Regions from separate parts of the Paenibacillus sp. FSL H7-0943 genome, predicted to be linked through region 3. Evidence: riboswitches for the same ligand, from Rfam matches in the RefSeq annotation. Region 3 holds a riboswitch; each other region holds the start of a gene.
The links. A riboswitch is a leader RNA that binds a small molecule or an ion and turns the genes downstream of it on or off. The one in region 3 is predicted to bind cyclic di-GMP.

Region 1: it holds a riboswitch for cyclic di-GMP, as region 3 does, so the genes downstream of both, NSQ55_RS01945 (anti-repressor SinI family protein) here and NSQ55_RS03255 (transglutaminase-like domain-containing protein) in region 3, are expected to answer to the same signal.
Region 2: it holds a riboswitch for cyclic di-GMP, as region 3 does, so the genes downstream of both, NSQ55_RS20690 (thiamine pyrophosphate-binding protein) here and NSQ55_RS03255 (transglutaminase-like domain-containing protein) in region 3, are expected to answer to the same signal.
Region 4: it holds a riboswitch for cyclic di-GMP, as region 3 does, so the genes downstream of both, NSQ55_RS04950 (glycosyl hydrolase) here and NSQ55_RS03255 (transglutaminase-like domain-containing protein) in region 3, are expected to answer to the same signal.

What each region holds. Positions count from the first base shown of each region.
Region 1 is NZ_CP150148.1:436,573-440,787, forward strand. Features, by position in the region: gene NSQ55_RS01940 (2-oxoglutarate dehydrogenase E1 component) at 1-1,967, opposite strand, end outside; cyclic di-GMP riboswitch class I at 2,438-2,522, shown strand; gene NSQ55_RS01945 (anti-repressor SinI family protein) at 2,550-2,705, shown strand; gene NSQ55_RS01950 (helix-turn-helix domain-containing protein) at 2,812-3,141, opposite strand; gene NSQ55_RS01955 (TasA family protein) at 3,311-3,919, opposite strand; gene NSQ55_RS01960 (signal peptidase I) at 4,010-4,215, opposite strand, start outside.
Region 2 is NZ_CP150148.1:4,708,042-4,712,256, forward strand. Features, by position in the region: gene NSQ55_RS20680 (YafY family protein) at 1-187, shown strand, start outside; gene NSQ55_RS20685 (HAMP domain-containing methyl-accepting chemotaxis protein) at 309-1,559, shown strand; cyclic di-GMP riboswitch class I at 1,734-1,830, shown strand; gene NSQ55_RS20690 (thiamine pyrophosphate-binding protein) at 1,986-3,626, shown strand; gene NSQ55_RS20695 (carboxymuconolactone decarboxylase family protein) at 3,637-4,005, shown strand; gene NSQ55_RS20700 (hypothetical protein) at 4,211-4,215, shown strand, end outside.
Region 3 is NZ_CP150148.1:738,762-742,976, reverse strand. Features, by position in the region: rRNA gene NSQ55_RS03260 (16S ribosomal RNA) at 1-591, opposite strand, end outside; gene NSQ55_RS03255 (transglutaminase-like domain-containing protein) at 959-1,768, opposite strand; cyclic di-GMP riboswitch class I at 1,782-1,862, opposite strand; cyclic di-GMP riboswitch class I at 1,937-2,019, opposite strand; gene NSQ55_RS03250 (class D sortase) at 2,133-2,798, opposite strand; gene NSQ55_RS03245 (GtrA family protein) at 2,901-3,308, opposite strand; gene NSQ55_RS03240 (glycosyltransferase family 2 protein) at 3,295-4,215, opposite strand, start outside.
Region 4 is NZ_CP150148.1:1,147,914-1,152,128, reverse strand. Features, by position in the region: gene NSQ55_RS04955 (glycosyl hydrolase) at 1-613, opposite strand, end outside; gene NSQ55_RS04950 (glycosyl hydrolase) at 765-2,315, opposite strand; cyclic di-GMP riboswitch class I at 2,328-2,407, opposite strand; gene NSQ55_RS04945 (sugar phosphate nucleotidyltransferase) at 2,544-3,917, opposite strand.

The DNA.
Region 1 (4,215 bases), 300 kb from region 3:
GAGGCACGGGAATCGCTTAGCTGATGCAGCGGAGAGAATAAATCTCCTGTTTTACTGTCGTGCAGCACCAGATGGCGATGTGCGAAGGTTCCGCGCTGGGCATCTTGACCGCTCAGTCGGATGGGCGTTCCATTTTTCAGAATGGTAGCGAAGGCTAATGTTTCAGCTAGTGCCCAGTCGACCTTTTCACCCTCATTCAGTGCATCTTTACGACGTTGTAAAATGCGCTCCAGCTTCGGATAAACCTGGAATCCAGCAGGAACCGTCAACAGTTCACGATTGATCTCCTGCAGGCTGGAGATGGATACCGCTGTAGTGTTTGCCGCTGCGCGGTCCGTTTGTAGAGGAATGAAGGCTTTGGGTTCTTTTTTCTTATGATTGCCTTCCTTCATAGTATCGTACGCACGCTGCAATACGCTTTCTGCCTCAGCATTCATCTTTTGTACGTCTTCGGCGGTAAGAACCTTTTCGTTTTTCAGTCTCTCTGCATAAACCTTGTAGACGGTTGGATGATTGCGAACCTTGCCGTAGACAATAGGTTGTGTGGTTTCAGGATCATCCATTTCGTTGTGACCATGACGGCGGTAGCCGATGAGATCAATTACGAAATCTTTTTTGAATTGATGGCGGTATGCGCTAGCTAAACGTACAGCTGCTACGCAGGCCTCTGGGTCATCAGCGTTGACATGGACTATTGGGATTTCATACCCTTTGGCGATGTCACTCGCATAATGCGTAGAACGGGAATCTTCACTTTCAGTCGTAAAACCAATTCGGTTATTAACAATGATATGGATCGTCCCACCATTTTGATAACCTTGAAGTTTGCCGATATTAAGCGTTTCTGCAACAATGCCTTCACCTGGAAAAGCAGCATCGCCATGCATCAGCACCGCCATAGCTTTACTGGTATCAATCTTCGGCAGTCCTGCAGTGCTCCGATCTTCTTGTGCGGCACGAGTGAAACCTTCCACGACAGGATTGACGAATTCCAAGTGACTTGGGTTATTCGCTAGTGTTATTCTTGTGCGTACCGTTTCTCCTTCACGGACAGCACGGTCTGCACCGAGATGGTATTTCACATCACCTGTCCAACCATAGTTAATGCCTGTGGAGCCTTCGGAAGGGAAAAGCTCCTTGTTCGGAGAATGATGAAACTCTGAAAATATGATATCATAAGGTTTGCCCAAAATATGTGCAAGAACGTTGAGGCGGCCGCGATGCGCCATGCCCATCAAAATATGCTCCGCACCGTCATGTGCAGCAGCACGTACGATTTCATCTAACATCGGCACAAGAGCATCATTGCCTTCAAGACTGAAACGCTTCTGACCTACAAAAGTCTTGTGGAGGAAGGTTTCAAATTGCTCTACCTGAATCAGGCGGTTCAGGAGCTCTTTGCGTTCTGTATTATTTAGGGGTGCTGGTGAGCTGGTGGATTCTGCCTGTCTATTTAGCCATTGCAGTTCTTTTTCTTCATGCACATGCCCGAATTCATAGGCGATAGTCTTGGTGTATGCCTGACGCATACGTTGCACGGCATCCCATCCGGTATGCACATCATTCGGCGCATTTTCCCATATAAGCGTGGCAGGCAGTGCGATCAGGTCTTCGCGGGTCAGCCCATAGGTTTCAAGCTCAAGATATTTTGCCATGGGATTCTGATCGCGTACCAGCGGATCAATTTCAGCGGCCATATGGCCATATATACGAATATTGGCGATTAGCTTGGAAGCTCTTACTGCTTTTCTAAGCCATTCGGTGTCTCCCGAGATGCGCGGCTGAGGAGCCGGTTCGCTATCCGGAGTTAGGGGAGGAGGTCCCGAATTTGTAAAAAGCTCGCGATAATTATTTTCTACGGTGGAGGGATCTTTCACAAACTGTTCATATCTTTCTTGAATGTAGCCTAAATTGGGTCCGTAATACTTACTCCAAATGGATTCGTTATAGGGCTCTTTGGCTGCCATGAATACATCCTCCTTAACGGATGAACTCCATACGTGACATTTTGTGTCAACGCTTACTGGAGCTGTGATGATTGCGGTTTCATTTCTCATCTTATTGTGCTACTTTCGGCCACTGTAATCAATTCATTCTTTCGTCCAATACGTTCGCAAAATGGTATGGGTTAGCTTGTTCTAATGAAAAGAAGGGTGTTTCTTCTCATTACCCATTCTAAAGGCCTATTAAAATGATTCTATTATCCTTATTTTTAACTATTAGGTCAGTAAATATTTATTTTGCTAGTACAATTTATTTTATGTAACGGACGAGTATCGTGATAATCGGACAAGATCTTTGAAAAAAAATCTTTTATTTTTCGTTTTTAAAATAGAAAGTAACCAGGAATCGACACACTTTTCCGCTTTCTTTTTGTATAATGTTATTGCAGATAGTAATTTTATAGTTTTTTAAGCAGATCCTTTCGTGAAAAGGGTCCAGTAAAAGGTAAACTTGCCGAAAGGCAGGGGCACAAAGTCGCGGGTCTAAGGTAGAGATACTATGACAGCCGGATTGCCTGGGGACGTAAAATCTTAGGGGGAGATTTTTTGGAAAAGTCCAACCAGGGTAGCAACAGAGAACAGCAGTTTATTGATCTGGATCAAGAGTGGGTACATTTATTATTAGCAGCTAAGAAGGCTGGCATTAAGGCAGATGAAATCCGCCAGTTCTTTCATGAGAAAACTGTGCAGATCGTGCAGTAATACATTAGAGGGGTTACATATCGAAAAAGGGCACAGCGGTTCTTCGCTGTGTCCTTTTTCGATATGATTAGTAGAAGAGAGGATCTTACCAGATTAGTAGGAAGTATTAATCCTTTTGATCGAGCTTCCATTTCTGATAGTCCAGAAATTCTTTGAATTCGCGTTTGCTAATGCCTGAGTCCATAGCTTCCTGCACCAATCGGAACCATTCCGAATCTAAATGTGATTCCTCTGCATTATTGGGTTCTCCATAGAGTAGGGCATGAATGGATACCTGAAGCGCGTCAGCGATTTTTTCGATAAACTGGATGGATGGATTGGATTGGATGTTTCTCTCCACGTTGCTAAGATACGACTTAGCCACATCTGCTCTGTCCGCAAGCTCAGATAGGGAGAAACCCTTGTCTAGGCGGAGCTGCTGGATACGTTGGCCCATATTCTGTGGCACTATGCTGACGCCCCTCCGTAATTTTTGTTATTAGTATAGCAAATATCAATAAATCGGACAAAGTTTATTGTAAAGAGAAGAGCAGCAATCTGCTTATCCGTGACCGGATTCAGGATCTGCTGCTCTTCGAGTATTTTATTAAATTACTTTATTGATCTTAGTAGTCTTTTTTCGCACCTTGTTTAGCTACGAAATCCCAAGTCAGTGTTAAGCTATCGCCTTGGAAAATATTTTGATCTTGGTTATTTTCCACAAATTCGAATTGGACGGAGAAGCTGTCGTTGGTACCGGCTTTAATACCGGATGCTTCGGTAAAGAGTTGATCCCAACCTGTATTTTTTACGAGATCCGGATGCTGACTTTTTAAAGCAGCAAGTGTAGTCTCATAAACTACATTTTCAGGAGAGACGATAGGTACTCCTTTATCATTATTTCTAAGGAATTTAACTTTAATGAACTCGGCTAAATCCAGGTAGTTATCTCCTTTAGCATCCGTGATTTGAGTCGATGTATTCAGAATAATAGATCCGATATCGAGCGAACCATCGTTTTTCAATTTGAAGGATTTAGTTACAGTATCACCTGGTTTCAGGTTAGGAATATTAACGATGACAGAAGGGTCGGAGTTCAGATCGAGCGTGCCCGCTGCGAATGTAGCTGTGCTTTGCGCAGTGTCGCTAAAGTATGCGAAGGTTCCTCCGCCGATTAATGATAAACCCAGTGCTGCAGATGCTACGCCAAGACCCAATGTTTTCTTGATACCCATAATAAAATTCCTCCTCAAATTTGTGTTTGAATTTTTTATAAAATTTATATATTGTATCTTCCGGTTCGTAAGCGGAAGTGGACAATCAACTTAGGGCTGTGTTTCTGTTGGGGGCGGTGAGGCTGGCAGTAGGGCAGCATTTTTCTTTTCTAATGCAGCTACAGCCTTCCAAGAGGTATACAGAGCATAGAGCAGAAGCATCAAGCCAGGCACGATCATGAGGACTACACTTCCAGCTTTGGAAACCGCGAAATTCATAGCGTAACCGACATAGGGTACAGTGACCCCGGTATACT
Region 2 (4,215 bases), 2.9 Mb from region 3:
AACTTTAGTAGAACCCTCTGCTAATACTGGGTGGATGAACGTGGAGGCCGAGTTTAATGCTATAGAATCTGCCTGTCGTATCGTACTCTCTTTCTCTCCTTCAGTTATTGTTTTAGCTCCTATCGAACTAGTAGGGATGGTAAAGTCTGCTATTAAAACAATTTCCACAATATATGAGGAATTTTGACATGAATTCTAAATATCTACTACTTAAAGAAGATTTATGACACTTCTCTATAGACCAATGACCTATAAATCCCCTATAATAACACCATTACATAAAATTTAATAAGGGGGACATTTTACCAATGAGCTGGATGCACAAACTTCCGTTAAAACAAAGAATTGTTGCCGGATGTTACCTCGTTGCCGCACTGTTTGCTATTCCTGTCTTAGTTACGTTAATGATTCTAGGTCAATTTCTCGTAGGAATTATACTAGTAGTTGTTCTTGCAGGTCTGACTTTACCTGTTGCTCGCTTCGTGGAGAGAACGCTTACATCATCTTTTGATGATATTGCTAATGTATCTCACAGTATTTCGAAGGGTGATTTCACTAGCAGAGCGGACGAAAATGGTTCAATGGGTGACGTAAGCCGCTCCTTTAACACAATGATTGATAAGCTCAAGAAGATTTTGACCGATGCATCGCAGATCACCCGTCAAGTTATGGATGCAAGCCGCGGAATCGAAGATAAGAACCAGAACCTGAAAATTGTCATGGCACAAGTAGCCTCTTCTTCTACTGAGCTCGCTCTTGGTGCAAATGAAATATCTACGGATATCGCTGATATGACAGAATCCATTAAAGACATTGAAACTAAAGTATCCAATTATACGAACTCCACCAAAGAAATGAACAGACGTTCAATACATACCTTAGAACTTGTTGAGCAAGGGCGCCAATCCGTAGATACACAGGCTGAAGGCATGCGTAAAAACATAGAGGCTACACAAAAAGTGGCTGATACTATTGAAGCTCTCTCACAAAATGCCCGCGGGATTACGATGATCACCAAGACCATCACAGAGATCGCTGAGCAGACCAACCTGCTGTCACTGAATGCCTCCATCGAAGCTGCTCGTGCCGGAGAGCATGGTCGGGGTTTTGCCGTTGTAGCTCAAGAGGTTCGCAAGCTTGCTGAGGAATCTACGGCATCCACAAAAGAAGTATTCGGCTTGGTCCGCAGCATTGAGTCAGATATTAAACAAGCCATCGATAATATCGCCATCAATGAAGAGGTTGTGCAGGTTCAGAATGAAATGATCACTCAATCTGCCCATATTTTCGCACAAATTGTACAAAGCGTGCAGTACATTACCGAGCAAATCTCTTCATTCTCTGCGGAGAGCGATCTTATGCTAGAAAGTGCCTTGAAAATTTCCAGTGCAATTGAGAATATCTCAGCAATCACCGAAGAAACTGCTGCTGGCACGGAAGAGGTATCGGCGGCTATGAATGAACAGATTAATGCCCTGCAGTCTGTTGCAGAAGAAACGGAAAAAATGACCCAGGCCGTATTTAATCTGCAAAAAACCATTCATATCTTTAAATTCTAGTTCAAAACTATCAACTGCCACCTAAGCTGAGTCTTAGGTGGCAGTTTTTTTCGCGAGGTAAAACTTCATCTCTTGGACAAGACTTTCGTCAAATTTCGAGTTTTTTTAGCGGATTATGTTGACAAAAATTAATGAGGAATATATTGTAAAGGAAAATTATTCTTATCAACTATAAATTAATATTGGCAAAATCCTCGAAAGAGGATGACGCAAAACCATGGATCTACAGCCTCATTTTTTCTTTTGAGGCCATGATTGCCAGGTTGCAGAGGAACCAGGACGGCTGAACTATTGTTCAGTCTTAGCGGTGCCTTATGCCACCAACCTGTGCTTACTATAGAGCACAGGTTTTTACTTTTTGAGTATATTGATCTATCGTATCTATTCGGTAGATTAATAACTAATATATATCAAAAAACTTGTGAGGTGTTTCTTTTGAAGACAGTCGCAGATTACATGGCGGAAGCACTACGTAACCTTGGAGTCACCCATTCTTTTGGGATCATTGGCAAATCCATTTGTCCAATTGTTCTAAAGATGGTGGATTACGGTATTGAATTTATTCCCGGCAGACATGAAGCAAGCTCCGGATTCGAAGCAGCAGGGTATGCGCTGAAAACGGGTAACCTAGGCGTAGCATTTGGTACTTCGGGTCCTGGGGGAACTAACCTGCTTACAGCAGCAGCACATGCGAAAGCTAACAACCTACCTGTCCTATTTATTACCGGCCACCAATCCATTACAGAGCTTGGAATTCCTCAATGTCAGGACTCCACCTCTTTTCTGGCTGATTTAGCTGATATGTTCAGACCTGCCACCTTGTTCAGTAAATTGGTTGAACGTGGGGATCACTTTGGTACTATTTTTAATCATGCGATTTCTGTGGCCCTGACCAAACGGGGTCCTGTTCATCTTTGTATTCCTTTTGATGTACAAACTGAAGTATTGGAAGAATGCAATATAGTAATCCCAGAAAGAGAGTCTCTAATTAGTCAAGCTAATATCGATAGAGTCATCGAAGCTATTCAAGCTGCTAAGAATCCTTTGATTATTGCGGGTAAAGGAATTAACCGCTCCGGAGCACATAAAGAGCTTGCTCAACTCGCAGAAACTTTTAATATTCCTGTAGTAACATCTCCTGGTGGAAAAGGGGCTATAGTCTGGGATCACCCACTCTATCATGGTCCTATTGGCGTTGGCGGTTCGACCCACGGGGACGATTTATTGAATAAAAGCGATTTATTTATAGTGCTTGGATCACGTTTAAGTGATATGACCATCTGTAATCTTAAACGGGAGAATCATCCAGCAACTTTAATTCAATTTGATATTGATCCAACCTTTGTCGGAAAAATACTATTGTCCAAAACGATACCGGTCACTGGGGACCTGCGCGATAATTTGGTGCACTGCCTAAATCATATTGACCCAAGCACAATCACCAAACGTGAGGCTTTGGCCGATGCGGATTATTCAGAAGAGCTTCCAACCCTCAAGAATCTTTCCCTTGCTTCCGTAATGAGCACTTTAAGTGATTTGATCCCTTATAATAATTCAATTTTCGTTGATGATGGAAGTCATGGATTCCACGCTGCAAAATGGTACAAGGTTAAGAAACCGGGCAGCTTTGTTTTTGATGCGTATTTTGCTTGCATGGGTAATTCGATCGGCATGGCTATTGGTGCAAAAGTTGCAGCTCCTGAAGAAACTGTCCTCTGCATTACAGGTGATGGTTGTTTCATGATGCTCGGCGCTGAGATTAACACCGCTGTCTGCAAAGATATCCCTGTTATCTTTATCGTGGTCAATAATAAGCAACTAGATATGGCTCTTAAGGGTATGGAGAAAACCACAGGTCGTATCGATGGAACTCTATATGAAGTACCAATGGACGCCGTGAAATTCGCTGAATCTCTAGGTGCTAAAGGCTACAAATGTGAGACTGCGGATGAATTCACAGCTGCAATTAAAGATGCGGTAGCTCTAAACCATGTTGCCGTTATTGAACTACTAACAGACCGTGATGAAGTCCCTCCGACTGCACACCGTACTTTGAACCTAAACTAGGAGGCTAACCATGAAGGAAAATATCAACAGTGGTCTCAACCACTTCACGAATCTATCAGGAGACTATGGCGCAAAAGCACTAGCTCCAATTAAAGACCACTTCCCTGACTTGGCTGAATTTATTATGGGGAATGCCTATGGCGATATTTTTCAACGTAATACTATAGCCCCTGACTGGAAGGAAATCGCAGTCATTTCATCTTTAATTTCAATGGGTCAATTCGAACAGTTGGGCGTTCATTATGTCATGGCCCTTCGTGTTGGAGTCACCGTAGAACAGCTTAAAGGTATTCTATTACACTTAGTACCCGTTATAGGGGCACCTAGAATCATCACAGCTTTTAATATCCTGCTTGCAACCATAGAAGAAATCCAATAACCCAACAGTTCGACAACAATATACAAAATTCGACTTTATTATTGCATACACTTGAAAAATATGCCTATAATAGAGTCGGAATATCCCATTACTTGCTGTATAGTGTCGAATTTTGACTTTTATAAAACAGCTAAATGGATATACATGGCTGGATATTGCAGTCGAACTGTTTTGGACAAATTCAATCTATGGGAGAGATTTAGGCATGGG
Region 3 (4,215 bases):
CGCGCTTTACGCCCAATAATTCCGGACAACGCTTGCCCCCTACGTATTACCGCGGCTGCTGGCACGTAGTTAGCCGGGGCTTTCTTCTCAGGTACCGTCACTCCGGTAGCAGTTACTCTACCGGACGTTCTTCCCTGGCAACAGAGCTTTACGATCCGAAAACCTTCATCACTCACGCGGCGTTGCTCCGTCAGGCTTTCGCCCATTGCGGAAGATTCCCTACTGCTGCCTCCCGTAGGAGTCTGGGCCGTGTCTCAGTCCCAGTGTGGCCGTTCACCCTCTCAGGTCGGCTACGCATCGTCGCCTTGGTGGGCCGTTACCCCACCAACTAGCTAATGCGCCGCAGGCCCATCCCTCAGTGACAGATTGCTCCGTCTTTCATTCTTCTCTCAGGAGAAAAAAGAAATTATCCGGTATTAGCTACCGTTTCCGGTAGTTATCCCAGTCTGAAGGGCAGGTTGCCTACGTGTTACTCACCCGTCCGCCGCTAAGTTATTTTGAAAGCAAGCTTTCAAAATAACTCCGCTCGACTTGCATGTATTAGGCACGCCGCCAGCGTTCGTCCTGAGCCAGGATCAAACTCTCCAATTAGTATTGAAAAGAGCGATATGCTCATTTTGAAACATCTGACGAGAAAATTAATTCTCTAATTTTGGATTTCACTTACGTGATTTCCTACTCACTCGTTGTTCAGTTTTCAAAGATCAAGTTCTCGTTGGCGCCGTTTAATGTCTCAGCAGCAACTCTTATAATATATCATGTTGTTTTCAGAAATGCAAGCTTTATTTTTCGAAGCTTTTTATCAGCCTCGTCTGTATCGCCTGTACGCTGTCTAACAACGCTTACCTATAATACCCCAACTATTAATAGAAAAGCAACCCCTAATATAAAAATAAACAACTAGCTTAATAATTAAGCTAGTTGTTTATTTAATAGAGTTATGTTTCTAGCGACGAACTTAATAGTATTTTGCCGCAGTATATTTGCTTGAGGCTTTAATTAAATCGGTTTTCTTATCACTCTTTGAAAGTCCTGCATCCACTGTAGTATCAATGGTAACCCACTTCCCATTAAGCAACACTTCGTTCCAGGCATGATATTGCGTAACGTAGCTTGTATTCCCCATTACCAACTTAGCAGGAACATCTACACTCCGCAGCATTGCGGCAAAAAGAGAAGCGTAATCATAGCAAATCCCTTTTTTAGTAGTCAATGTCTTATCGATGCTTGGAATATAATCAGTAGTTACACTATTAGCAAGAGAGTAATCATATTGTACATTCGCAACTACATAGTTATAGATCGCTTTAACTTTCTCTTCGTCTGTTGTTTTGCCTTGTACTAATTGTTTAGCTTTGACAATCGCTTTATCAGAAGAACTCCATTTCACATTCTGTACGGAGCCCAAATATACGGAATTCGAGTCACTCATGGTTACGTCTACTACTTCGGAATATAACGCTTTGTATTTATTGCCGGTTGTATTCACCAGAACAGAAACCTTATAAGTCCCATTTCCTTGTTGCAAAGGGAAGTCCTCAGCTTGTCCAGAAGCATACAAGTTATATGTATAGCTGCTGTTATCTTTGGTGATCATGAGTTTGATTCTTTTATCTTTCGGAATATCATAGTTAATACCAATAACACCTTGAGCCACTTTGGATGTAATCAACCAGCTGGCATCTGCACTTGCAGCTTGAGCTGTACTTACCGGAACTGAAGTCATTAGGACGAACAACGCCACCAGCATAAAATAAATCTTTTTCACGGATAAAACTCCTTTCGGTAGCTGGCTGCCATCCTTTCGGGAAGGCCCTTTAGCTTTGCGTCCCTACCTTTCGATAGGTTTGCCGTTATCGTATAAGCTCTATCTGTTCTAGCTTTACTAGATATAATTGATAGAATCCATTTGAAACAAACAAAAAAAGCCTCTTCATTCGGTAGCTGGCTGCCATCCTTTCGGGAAAAGGCCCTTTAGCTTTGCGTCCCTACCTTTCGGAAGGTTTGCCGTTATCGTGTTTAGCTTTCATAGTATAATACTATCATATTTATAGTTGTGAACAAGACCTAATTTACTAGATTACCCATTATTTTATAAATATCTCCCGGTATTTGTGTTTTCTTGTCATTCACTATTCTCCTTTTGTTAATTTGGCATGAACAATCAGCCGATGCGTTGGATTCACTAACGGATCACATGTAATCAGAGTAAGAATCTTATCCTTGTCATTCCCGTCAAGAACGGAGACATCACTCGGATCTACAACAGAAATATCGTATACCTCATAGTTAAACACCTGATCACTAGTCTTTACCGTGATAACATCCCCCACAACAACCTCATTCAATCTGTTAAACAAACGACCCGTAGTTCGAGCCCGATGCGCCGCGATTGCAGCATTCCCGATCTCTCCAAGGGGTGCCGTTTCTTTCATATGGGCTGCAGCATGTTTCATATTAGCTTTTGTAGCCCCTTCTAATACAGGCAGCTTCAAATCAATCTTATCGATTTCAATTAGTGCGATTACTTTGCCACCGACTTCAATCTCCGGTTCAGGCTTTTCTGTCTCTTGGGGTTGGGGCTGTGCCTGGGCATCCAGAACCGATTCCTCTGCTAACAGCTGAGTAACTTCAGCATACCTGCTCCTCAGATCTGACTGGGGAGTACTATCGGCAGTGCTTAGTTCAGCCGTTTCTAATAACTTCTCCTGCTGCCTGTCGTTGTACCATTCGTTAGCTGTCGGATATAACATGATAAGTATCCCAGCCAGTATGAGTAAATAGGAGAATTTACGCAATGTTATTCACCTCCGTATATTGTTTCTATGGTTATATACAAATCAAGCAGAAACAGCTACTTGCCTTTAAGCATAGCAACTCCTTCTGCCTGAAATTAATGTTTAAAATACCCATTTACGACTTCCAAAGAAATTGATGATCACCGTGATAAAGGTAACCAGCACCTTGGAGATCAAGACTTGAATACCTAGTTTGTCTGTCAACAGATGCATTAGCAGCAGTGATATTCCGAGCACTACCAGATTCAGCACGATAAACTTGACCAGCTGCACGCGGTCGAAGCCTTCTTTATTCCCCCGGTTGCGATCACGAAAGGTTACTTTTTTATTCAAAATAAAGCTATTCGCCGTGCCTGCACTATAGGAGATCACCTGCGCCAATGCGTATACCATCCCTAGTGAATTCAACAATGTAAAAATCACAAAATCAATAAGCGTATTGAGCAAACCTACGGCATTAAATTTGAGGAACTGTATGAATGCAGCGCGCAAGTTCTTATCTGACATCATTGTGGTCCTTCCGGCGGTCCAGTTGTTCTTCGTTCTGGTAGCCTTTAGTCTCACTAACAATATATAGCGGTCTATCTTTAGACTCGTCATAAATCCGTCCGATATACTCCCCAATCACACCCAACAGCATCAGAACGATACCGTTAAAGAGCAGATTAACGCCTACAATGGAAGCCCAGCCCGGAACCGTCCAGGAGGTAAAAAATATCTTTTGAAACAAGACGAAAAATAAATAGAGAAAGCTAGAGAATGAAAGGAAGAATCCAATATACGTAGCAATCTTAAGCGGCTTATGTGAAAAAGAGGTGATGCCATCTAACGCAAAACGAATCATTTTCTTCAGCGGATATTTGGTTTCTCCGGCAAAACGTTCTTCCCGTTCATATTCCACCATAGTCTGCTTGAAGCCAACCCAGCTCACCAAACCTCTGACATAGCGGTTCTTTTCTTTAAGTCCCCGCAGGACATCACATACCTTACGGTCAATAAGACGGAAATCGCCTGTATCCGTAGGAATATCCACACTTGTCATACTGCTGAGCAGGCGGTAAAAAAGCTTCGCGGTGACCTTTTTGAACATCGTTTCTCCGTGGCGCTTCAGGCGTTTCGCATATACAACGTCGTAGCCCTCTTTCCACTTCTCGATCATTTGCAAAATGACCTCCGGAGGATCCTGAAGATCAGCGTCAATAACAACAACCGCTTGACCTTCGGCATAGTCCATGCCAGCTGTAATCGCTACCTGATGTCCGAAATTACGCGAGAAGTCAATCAGCTTGACATGCTCGTCTCGTTCACAGATCTCCCGAATCATCTGGGCGGAACGATCACGACTGCCGTCATTGACGAAGACCAGCTCATAAGTATCGCCGCACTCGTCCATTACTTTTTTCAAACGTTCATAAGT
Region 4 (4,215 bases), 410 kb from region 3:
CATGGTAAGGTCGCCATAAGACCGGCACTCCGGCATCACGCAGCTGACCCAAATATCCAGCAACCTCGTCTAGATCTGAAATTAGCCTCTTATACTGAGCTGTCCCAGGTGTAACATAAGCATTAAATTTCTCTTGACTGAGACTTCTGTTTACATTGGACCATTCTGGTGAGGTTCCCGGTAAGCTCTGATGGAAGGTCATGGCTACAATGCCACCCTCTTGATGCCATTCAATTGCACTGTCTATAACAGCTTGCCGCTGTTCTGCGATCGTCCCTTCGGATTGATTATTAATCGCCCCTAATTCATAACCATGTAGAACGGCATTTTGTCCCGAAGTATTCTTCAGCTTATGAACCAGTTCATCTGGACTTTCTAGATAATCATGCTGGCCGGACAAGATCCCTTTGCCACGTAGATTCACCAAATTACTCAGCAGTTGCTTGGCTTCTTCAGAAGCCGAAGGATTGCTTGGTATAGCCGGAGGTAGAGAGGAAGAAACACTCATAGCCTTCGGAAGACTTTTAACCTCTCCCCAAGGCAGCAAGGAAAAAATAATAAACACCGGTAACATAGTAAACAACAATCTGTTTTTCTTATAATATTTACGCAAATAAATCCTCCTTTCGGTAGCTGTACTGCCTCCACAGGTGTTAAAAACATACCTGTTATCGGACAATCGTCTTCTGACCTAATGAGGACTATAGCTTAGTAGCTCTGCAATAACGCAGAGCCACTAAGGATCGACCTTTAATTTTCATCAATCAGGAGACATCCGGAAGAAAAAGTGCACTTGCTGGAACTGTCTCTTTAGCTTGACTAGCACTTTCCCACATCAAGCGGACTCTCGCATCGCCTTCATTCTCGTAATACTCCACCTTGATATCATATAGCTGGCCAGCCTTCAGCGTTATAATGCCCTTACGCTCAGTACCACTTTGCTTAGTCCAACTATCAATCACGGATTCCCCATTCACCCAGACACGGATACCATCATCTGAGGTAGTGTAAAATGTATATTGCTCATTATATAATGACTTAATTTTACCGCTCCAACGTATGGAGAACCGATCAATCCCGAGGGCGGCATCCGGCGAGCCTTGCCGCCAATTGAAATCGATTATTGCATCAGTTCTGTTAAGAGCTGCTGCTCCCGACAATTGCATGTTGTTGTAATACTCTCCTGCAAGCCCCTTCGCGAGAGGAATTGCTGCCTCCCCCTCTTCTTCAGAAGGTGCCGGCGCTGGTGCGGCGCTAGGTGTCGGTGACAGACCAGTATTTAATTTATCTCTGGTCAGGGTATAGTTGCTATTCATAAATGTTTTGATTGTGTCTGCACTGTTATTCTCGTAAAGCATTTTTCCCCAGCTCATCATATACGTCCATTTACTTTGCGATTGCTGAAGCTTCTCCAGATTAGGCATTTCACCATTTTCCCCGATCGCAATCGGTTTGCCTGCGGCTAGACTCAATAAGCTGTCATAGTATTTTTGCTGGTAATCATTTTCGTATATATCTGCTGCCAGAATATCTACTTTATCAGCACCTGGATAAGTTAGCGCATAAGGATCTGACCAAACATTGGGAGCATTCGGACTCCACACCCATAACAAATTATTTAATTTATGAACGTTAACAAAACGGTCATACATAATATTCCATAGTTTAGAAAAGTTATTTTTCTTCCCCCACCAGAACCAGTTCCCGTTCATTTCATGATAGGGTCTCCAAAGCACCGGAACATTGGCATCGCGCAAGCTTTTTAAAGAGACGGCCACCTTATCAAGCTCAGCGATCAGATTGTTATATTGCTTGGTACCCGGTGTAACGTAACTATCGAACTCACTCTGGCTAAGTGTTTTTTTCACATTATCCCAGTCATAAGAGGTGCCCGGCAGGTTAGCATGAAAAGTCATAGCTACGATCCCGCCCGCTTTATTCCAGTTGATGGCGCTGTTCACCACATTTTGACGTTGCCAAGCCATCGTTGCTTCGGACTGACCACTGATCGCACCCATTTCATAACCGTGAAGAGCCGCATATTGTCCGCTGGTTCCCTTCAGCATATTGTTAATTTCATCTGGACTTTCTAAATAGTCATGTTGACCGGCAATAATACCTTTTCCTGAGATCGAGTAAAAATAGTTAAGCAGCTTTACGGCTTCAGGTGAGGCACCTGGGGTAACTGGCGTTCCAGAATTTGAAGCAGCTATGACAACAGACGGCGAAATTCCAACAGCAAGCGGAAATGCAGTCAGAAACAGGACGAGTGACAGAAATGCACCAAACAATCGATACGTACGGTAAGCTTTCAAAATAATCTCCCTTTCGGTAGCCAGGCTGCCACTCTTTCGAAGGCCCTATAGCTTTGCGTCCCTACCTTTCGATAGGTTTGCCTTTTCAATTTAAGAGAAATAATCTCTCTTACCGTAAGTATCGACGACAATTAATGATATATTTAGTGTTTTTATGACTTTTTTTGATAATTGAGTCAATTTACCTGTTTCAAGAAATTTTGAATTGGTTAAATAGATAGGTTAGACCTATGAAATGAATTGTTGTAGTTCTATATCATTCCAGTCTAAAGTAATACGTATGTTATCTTCTTCTACTAATTCAGACCCCGTCTGTACCTCTATAAACTCAACATCCGTCAAAGCAAGGATCGCGTGCTTCGTTCCTTCCGGTATACGTACCACGTCCCCAGCCTTCACATTATGTTTTTTCTCATTCAGCACAATACTTGCTTCGCCGCTGACGATTGTCCAAATTTCACTACGCTTGCGATGTAATTGATAGCTGATATTATTCCCCTCGGATATAAAAATCCGTTTGGTCAGCACTTCATTGCCTTCATCATATTTCACATAATCAATAACTTTGTAATGACCCCAACGGCGTTCCTCGTACATCGGTCTTTGTTCAAAGGTCTTCAGCACTTCTTTAATCCGTGGGCTCTCAGCTTTATGGGTAACTAGAATCCCATCCGGGCTAGCCGCAATGATCAGATCCTTCGCACCAATTACCGTAATCGGAATGTCCAGCTCATTAATCAAGCAAGTCCCCTCAGAATCCGCCGTCACAAAACCTTTTCCTACATGCTTGCTGCTCATTTCCTCTGTCAGCGTATTCCACGTTCCAAGATCCTTCCAGAATCCATCATACGGCTGCACCACAATATGTTCTTCTTTCTCCACCACTTCATAATCAAAGCTGATGGAAGACAATAGCTTATACTGCTTCTGCAATTCTTCATATCCTAAAGGCAACCCTTTACGCTGCAAAATATCTAACAAGTACCCTAAGCGGAAGGCAAACACGCCGCAATTCCACAAGGCATTTTGCTCGATGAGCTGTTCTGCTTGTATGCGGTCTGGTTTCTCTTGAAAGTGACTCACCTTCATAAAACCATTTTCCCCCGCCTCTTCGGTAGTAGGAATAATATATCCGTATTTCTCTGAGGCATGTTCAGGAACAACACCCATTAGAGCCAGATTTGCTCCACTTTCCAGCATGGTCTCCTCAAGCATAGCTATGGTATCGAAAAAGGATGCTTCTACATAAGGGTCAACAGGCAATATTGCTACCGTCTCCGCTGGAGAAACACCTGCCACTGAATAAAGATAGGTAGCTGTTAAGGCGATAGCCGGAAAAGTATCCCGACGCTCCGGTTCAACGATAATCGGCACATGACTTCCCAGCTGGCTTTGTATCATTTCTACTTGGCCACGGCCGGTGGCCAGATAAGATGATTCTGCCATCCCTGCTTCCTCCAGCTGTCTCCAGACACGTTGTACCATGGATTCTGGTTCACCTTGAGGGCTTTCAAGTACCTTTAGAAATTGCTTTGAACGTGAGTCGTTGGACAACGGCCATAACCGTTTACCTGAACCGCCTGATAGAAGTACCATTTTCATAGAATGAACCCTCCTTGAATTATGGAAATCGAGCATATTTGAATTGTTATCAAAACGTCAGCTTCCACTTAGCCTTATTTCGAGCGGATGCACTAAAAAAATTTGTTAGGTAGAAACCACTCCAAGGGATTTTGGACTTCCGATCGCTGTTATCCTCAGATTTCCTGATTGAACCGCTTCTCGCGGTAGAAATCCGAGGATAGCATATGCTTTCGAAGCTAGCTTTCCTACGGAAATCTTTCGGGCGAACACTCCGTTTCTACAGTTCCAAATTCCCTTTCCGTTCTTCACCTAACCA